2 linked regions of the Methylobacterium currus genome follow. The protein of the gene in region 2 interacts with the protein of the main gene of each other region in a pairwise test. Links are inferred from orthologs where the notes say so. Each region holds a gene or a part of one and is shown on either strand. Other genes may lie near its edges. The genes, in order: DA075_RS19955 and DA075_RS12045.

What was found.
Region 1: the proteins of DA075_RS12045 (region 2) and DA075_RS19955 interact in binary tests that used the Escherichia coli proteins (3 or more experiments, as listed by UniProt). The link is inferred for Methylobacterium currus from one-to-one orthologs.

Annotation. Positions count from the first base shown.
Region 1 is NZ_CP028843.1:4,289,578-4,292,747, forward strand. Bases 311-3,170 are described here. They hold DA075_RS19955 (ABC-F family ATP-binding cassette domain-containing protein), read right to left. Parts: upstream 2,745-3,170; coding sequence 876-2,744; downstream 311-875. Other genes in these bases: DA075_RS19950 (class I SAM-dependent methyltransferase), read right to left, coding at 311-879; DA075_RS19960 (nucleotide sugar dehydrogenase), read left to right, coding at 2,867-3,170. Also shown: purU (formyltetrahydrofolate deformylase), read right to left, coding at 1-189; more of DA075_RS19950, read right to left, coding at 226-310. UniProt on the Escherichia coli protein: Genetic data indicate it may be involved in ribosome assembly or function.
Region 2 is NZ_CP028843.1:2,533,149-2,536,914, reverse strand. The notes cover bases 95-3,550. They hold DA075_RS12045 (2-oxoglutarate dehydrogenase E1 component), read left to right. Parts: upstream 95-395; coding sequence 396-3,350; downstream 3,351-3,550. Other genes in these bases: odhB (2-oxoglutarate dehydrogenase complex dihydrolipoyllysine-residue succinyltransferase), read left to right, coding at 3,435-3,550; sucD (succinate--CoA ligase subunit alpha), read left to right, coding at 95-165. In the rest of the region: more of sucD, read left to right, coding at 1-94; more of odhB, read left to right, coding at 3,551-3,766. UniProt on the Escherichia coli protein: E1 component of the 2-oxoglutarate dehydrogenase (OGDH) complex which catalyzes the decarboxylation of 2-oxoglutarate, the first step in the conversion of 2-oxoglutarate to succinyl-CoA and CO(2).

The sequences.
Region 1 (3,170 bases), 1.8 Mb from region 2 along the record:
GTCCCGCCCCGGCTGAGCCCGCACGGGGTTGAACACGATCCGCATGAAGAAGCGGCCGGTCTCGACGTCGTCGAATTGCTGCGCGTCGAGGATGTTGCAGCCGGCCTCGAACAGGTAGGCCGACACGCCGGCCACGATCCCCGGGACGTTGGTGCAGGAGAGGGAGAGGACGTAGGAGGGAGTGGTCATGGGAATTTCAGGTCGGGAACGGGAGTCGCTCCCGCCCTAGGCGATCGTCTCAGGCGCGTGAAGCCCCGGAATGCCCGCACCGGGGCCGTCCTTCACGAAAGCGATCCGATCCCACGTCACGCCGGGCCGGCCGAGCTGGGCATCCTCGTCCGTCCGGCACAGGATGCAGCGCAGGCCGTGCTCCCGGGCGAGGTCGATCGTCTCGGACGCGGACACGTCGAACATCCGGCGCCCGGGCGGCACGGGACCGTGGCGCAGCGACAGCGCCATCACGCCCCCGGCCCGCATCAACGCCACGAGGCGCGGCATCGCGCGCCGCCGCTCGGCCTCGTCGAGATGCATCCAGACGGCGGTGAGCATCACGACATCGAAGGCCTCACCGTGCCGGGCGAGCGCGGGCAGGTCCGGCAGGCCGTCGTCCAGCCATTCGATCTGCGGCGAGGGATGCAGGGCGATTGCCCGAAGGCGCAGCTCGGTCGTCGGCTCGACGGCGGTCACCCGGTAGCCGAGGGCGGCGAAGCCCGCCGCGTCGCGCCCGGTTCCGGCGCCGATATCGAGGAGATCGGCCGGCGGCGCGGGCAGGAGCGGCAGGATCGCGGCATGGATGTCCGGGAAGGCGATGCTCTCGTAGCGCGAGACCAGCGCTTCGGCCTCGGCGGCGTAGCCGGCCGTGCTGCTCGCGCCCGTCATCCCTCCGCCTCCAGTTCCCCGCTCACCATCAGCCACTCCTCCTCCGCGGCGCCCAAGGCCGACGCGGCCTCCGCGCGCATGCGGGCGAGCTCGCCGGCCTTGGCGGCGTCGGTGCGGAAGGCGGTGCCGTCGGCGAGCGCGGCGTCGATCTTGGCGATGGCGGCCGAGAGCTTCGCCATCCGCGCCTCCACCGTCTCGAGCTTGCGGCGCAACGGCGCCAGGGCCGCCCGGCGCTCGGCATTGGAGCGGCGCTCCACCGCCTTCGCGCCGCCGGTGGATTCCTGGGTCTTCGCGGCATCCGTCTCCGGGCCGGCGAGCACCAGGCGGCGGTAATCGTCCATGTCGCCGTCGAAGGGCTTCACGGTGCCGTTGCGGACGAGCCAGAGGCGGTCGGCGCAGGCCTCGACCAGGAACCGGTCGTGGCTCACCAGGATCACCGCGCCCTCGTAGTCGTTGATCGCCTCGACCAGCGCCTGCCGGCTCTCGATATCGAGGTGGTTGGTCGGCTCGTCGAGGATCAGGAGGTGCGGCCCGTTGAAGGCGGCGAGGCCCATGAGCAGCCGCGCCTTCTCGCCGCCGGAGAGCTGCGAGACCGGGGTGTCGGCCTTGTGTCCGGGGAAACCGAGGCGGGCGGCAGCCGCCCGGGCCTTCGCCTCCGGCACGTCCGGCATCAGGTCGCGGACATGCGCATAGGCGCTCTCGGCCGGCCGCAGCTCGTCGAGCTGGTGCTGGGCGAAATAGGCGACGTTCATCTTGCCCCAGCGCCGCACCTCGCCCGACAGGGGCTCGAGCCGCCCGCCGATGAGCTTGCAGAAGGTCGACTTGCCGTTGCCGTTGGCCCCTAACAGGGCCACCCGGTCGTCGGGGGCGAGCGTGAGGTTGAGGCCCGTCAGCACCGTGCGGTCGGGATAGCCGGCCTGGACCCGCTCCATCGCGACGAGGGGCGGGGAGAGGGCGCGCTCCGGGCTCGGCAGGTGGATCACCGGCACGTCGTCCTCGATGAGCGCCGCGATCGGCTCCATCTTGGCCAGCCGCTTCATCCGCGACTGGGCCTGGCGCGCCTTGGTCGCCTTGGCCTTGAAGCGATCGACGAAGCTCTGGAGATGGGCGCGCTCGGCCTCCTGCTTCACCCGCGCCTTGGCCTGGAGCGTGCGCTTCTCGGCGAGCTGGCGGGCGAAGGACGTGTAGCCGCCGCGATAGAGCGTGAGCTTGCCGCGGTCGAGGTGGAGGATGTGGTCGACCGAGGTGTCGAGGAGGTCCCGGTCGTGGCTGATGATCAGCGCGGTGCGGGGATAGCGCTCAAGATAGTCGTAGAGCCAGAGCGTGCCCTCGATGTCGAGGTAGTTGGTCGGCTCGTCGAGGAGGAGCAGGTCCGGCTCGGAGAAGAGCACGGCGGCGAGCGCCACCCGCATCCGCCAGCCGCCGGAGAAGTCGGAGCAGGGCCGCGCTTGCGCCTCGGCGTCGAAGCCGAGGCCGTGCAGGATCGCGGCGGCGCGGGCCGGGGCCGAGTGGGCGTCGATGTCGACGAGGCGGGTCTCGATCTCGGCCCGGCGCAGGCCGTCCGCGGTCTCGGCCTCGGCGAGCAGCCGCGCCCGCTCGGTATCGGCGGCGAGCACCACCGCGTGCAGGGTCTCGGGGCCGGCCGGCGCCTCCTGCGCCACGCCGCCGATCCGCGTGCCCTTCGGCAGCCCGATCGTGCCGCCTTCCGTGGGGATCTCGCCCTGGATGATGCGGAACAGGGTGGTCTTGCCGGCGCCGTTGCGGCCGACGATCCCGACCCGCGCCCGTTCGGGCAAGGCGAAGCCGGCTTGGTCGAGGATCAGGCGGTCGCCGATCCGGTAGGTGAGGTCGTTCACGCGGAGCATGGCGGCGTTGTGGGGGCGGCGCGACCGGGAGGCAAGGGGCGGGGAAGCGGGACGGCGCGTGTTGACAGCGCGGGCCGCCGCACCGTGTAAGCGGAGCGATGACAGCCGAGCCCGGACCCGCCATGACGTCCCCCTCCGCGACGCTCGCCTCAGAGACGCTTCCCTCCGAGACGCTCCCCTCCGGGACGCTTGGCCGGCTCCTCTCCGAGCGGCGGGCGCTGATCGGCATCGTCGGCCTCGGCTATGTCGGGCTGCCGCTGGCGCTCGCCGCGCTCCGGGCCGGCTTCTCCGTGCTCGGCTTCGACGTCGATCCCGGCCGCGTCGCGGCCTTGAACCGGGGCGAGGGGGCGTTTCACCACATCCCGGGCGAGGCTCTGGGTCCGGCGCTGGCGGCGGGCACCTTCGCGGCCACCGGCGACATGGCGC
Region 2 (3,766 bases):
CGCACGGCGCCTCCCGGCCGCCGCATGGGCCATGCCGGCGCGATCATCTCGGGCGGCAAGGGCGGCGCCGAGGACAAGATCGCCGCGATGGAGGAGGCGGGCATCCGCGTCTCGCCGTCGCCGGCGCGCCTCGGCAAGACCCTGGTCGAGGTCCTGAAGGGCTGATCCGTCCGCCAGGACGCACATGCCCTTCGCCTCGCGCATGGCAGGCGTGGCGTGCGGGATTCGCGTCCCGCACCCACATCGCAAGCAAACGTCAACTCTCTTGAGTTCGTAAGACATCCTGGCGCCCGGCCTCCCGGGCGCCCCCACCGTCGACGGACCGCCATCCTCCCGCCCCACGAGAGGGCGAGAAGCCGGCCCCCCGATCGACCAGCGCGGATAGACAGATCGCCATGGCACGCCAGGACGCGAACGACGCCCTCCTCGGAACCTCGTTCCTCTACGGAGGCAACGCCGACTACATCGAGGAGCTCTACGCGACCTACACCCGGGATCCCAACGCGGTGGATCCCGAGTGGCGCAGCTTCTTCTCCAGCCTGAAGGAGGAGAGCGCGATCGTGGTCAAGAACGCCGAGGGCGCGTCCTGGACAAAGCCGAACTGGCCGGTCGCCGCCAACGGCGAGATCGTCTCGGCGCTCGACGGCAACTGGGCGCAGATCGAGAAGGCGGTCGGCGAGAAGATCAAGGCCAAGCAGGAGGCCAAGGGCCAGACGGCCACCCCGGCCGACGTGCTGCAGGCCACCAAGGATTCCGTGCGCGCGATCATGCTGATCCGCGCCTACCGCATGCGCGGCCACCTGCACGCCAAGCTCGATCCCCTCGGCCTGCAGCCGCGCGGCGACCACGAGGAGCTGCACCCGCAGCATTACGGCTTCGCCGAGGCCGACTGGGATCGCCCGATCTTCCTCGACAACGTGCTCGGGCTGGAATTCGGCACCATCCGGGAGATCGTCGCGATCCTGGAGCGGACCTACTGCCAGACCCTCGGCGTGGAGTTCATGCACATCTCCGATCCGGAGGAGAAGGCCTGGATCCAGGAGCGCATCGAGGGCAAGGACAAGGAGATCTCGTTCACCGAGCAGGGAAGGCGGGCGATCCTCAACAAGCTGATCGAGGCGGAGGGCTTCGAGAAGTTCCTTGACCTGAAGTATACCGGCACCAAGCGCTTCGGCCTCGACGGCTCGGAGGCGATGGTCCCGGCGCTCGAGCAGATCATCAAGCGCGGCGGCGCGCTCGGCGTCACCGACATCGTGCTGGGCATGGCCCACCGCGGCCGCCTCAACGTGCTCGCCAACGTGATGTCGAAGCCGTTCCGGGCGATCTTCCACGAGTTCAAGGGCGGCTCGTCGTCGCCGGCCGAGGTCGAGGGCTCGGGTGACGTGAAGTACCATCTCGGCGCCTCGAGCGACCGGGCCTTCGACGGCAACACCGTCCACCTGTCGCTGACCGCCAACCCGTCGCACCTCGAGATCGTTGATCCGGTGGTGCTCGGCAAGGTGCGCGCCAAGCAGGACCAGACCGGCGACGAGCAGCGCACCACCGTGCTGCCGCTCCTGATCCACGGCGACGCCGCCTTCGCGGGACAGGGCGTGGTGGCGGAGTGCTTCGGCCTGTCGGGCCTGAAGGGCCACCGCACCGGCGGCTCGATCCACTTCATCATCAACAACCAGATCGGCTTCACCACCGATCCGCGCTTCTCGCGCTCCTCGCCCTACCCGTCCGACGTGGCGAAGATGGTCGAGGCGCCGATCTTCCACTGCAACGGCGACGACCCCGAGGCCGTCACCTTCGCGGCCAAGATCGCCACCGAGTACCGGCAGAAGTTCCACAAGCCGGTGGTGATCGACATGCTCTGCTACCGCCGCTTCGGCCACAACGAGGGCGACGAGCCCGCGTTCACCCAGCCGAAGATGTACCAGATCATCCGCAAGCACCCCTCGACCCTCGAGAGCTACGGCAAGCGCCTGATCGAGGGCGGCGTGGTGAGCGAGAAGGAACTCGACGAGCGCAAGGCCGAGTTCCGCGCCACCCTCGACAGCGAGTTCGACATCGCCACCGCCTACAAGGCCAACAAGGCCGACTGGCTCGACGGCCGCTGGTCGGGCCTGAAGGCGGTGCGCGAGGACGAGGACGATCCGCGCCGCGGCCGCACCGGCGTGCCGGCCGACACCCTGCGGGAGATCGGGAAGGCCATCACCACGGTGCCGCAGGACTTCCACCTGCACCGCACCATCCGGCGCTTCCTCGACAACCGCGCCAAGGCGATCGAGACCGGCGAGGGCCTCGACTGGGCGACCGCCGAGGCGCTGGCCTTCGGCTCGCTCCTCACGGAGGGCCACCGGGTCCGCCTGTCGGGCCAGGACGTCGAGCGCGGCACCTTCTCGCAGCGCCACTCGGTGGTGATCGACCAGGAGAACGAGGAGCGCTACACGCCCCTCAACCACATCAAGGACGGCCAGAGCCGCTACGAGGTCATCAACTCGATGCTCTCGGAGGAGGCGGTGCTCGGCTTCGAGTACGGCTACTCGCTGGCCGAGCCGAACTCCCTGGTGCTGTGGGAGGCGCAGTTCGGCGACTTCGCCAACGGCGCGCAGGTCGTGGTCGACCAGTTCATCTCGTCCGGTGAGCGCAAGTGGCTGCGCATGTCGGGCCTGGTGATGCTGCTGCCGCACGGCTACGAGGGCCAGGGGCCGGAGCACTCCTCGGCCCGTCTCGAGCGCTACCTGCAGATGTGCGCCGAGGACAACATGCAGGTCGCCAACTGCACGACGCCCTCGAACTACTTCCACATCCTGCGCCGCCAGCTGAAGCGGGACTTCCGCAAGCCGCTGGTGCTGATGACCCCGAAGTCGCTCCTGCGCCACAAGCGGGCGGTCTCGGCGCTGGCCGACATCGCCGAGGGCTCGACCTTCCACCGGGTGCTGTGGGACGACGCCGAGAAGGCGCAGGACGGCGTGAAGCTGCCTAAGGACGACAAGGTCCGGCGCGTCGTGCTCTGCTCGGGCAAGGTCTATTACGACCTCTTCGAGGAGCGCGAGAAGCGCGGCATCTCCGACGTGTACCTGATGCGCGTCGAGCAGCTCTACCCGTTCCCGCTGAAGTCGCTCGCCACCGAGATCTCGCGCTTCCGCAACGCCGAGGTGGTGTGGTGCCAGGAGGAGCCCAAGAACATGGGCTCGTGGGCCTTCGTCGAGCCCTACCTGGAGTGGGTCCTCAACCAGGCCGGCTCCGCCTCCAAGCGTCCGCGCTACATCGGCCGCCCGGCCTCGGCCTCGACCGCCGTCGGCCTGATGTCGAAGCACCTCGACCAGCTCCAGGCCTTCCTCAACGAGGCCCTGGCGGTCTGATCCCGCGTCACCGGCGCCCCGCGAGGGGCGCCGCCTGATCCTTTTTTTCGGGCGATGCGCATCGCCCCAACCCCGACGGAAGACATGGCCACCGAAATCCGCGTCCCGACGCTCGGCGAGTCCGTGAGCGAGGCCACGATCGGCCGCTGGTTCAAGAAGCCCGGCGACACCGTGAAGGCCGACGAGCCGCTGGTCGAGCTCGAGACCGACAAGGTCACCCTGGAGGTCAATGCCCCGGCCTCGGGCCAGCTCGGCGACATCGTCGCCAAGGACGGCGAGACGGTGGAGCCCGGCGCGCTCCTCGGCTCGATCGTCGAGGGCGGCGCCGGCGCCGGCAACGGCGCGGCCGCCCCGAAGGCCGAGGCTCCCAAGGCCGAGGCCCCGAAGGCCGCCGAGGCGCCCGCCAAGTCCTCCTC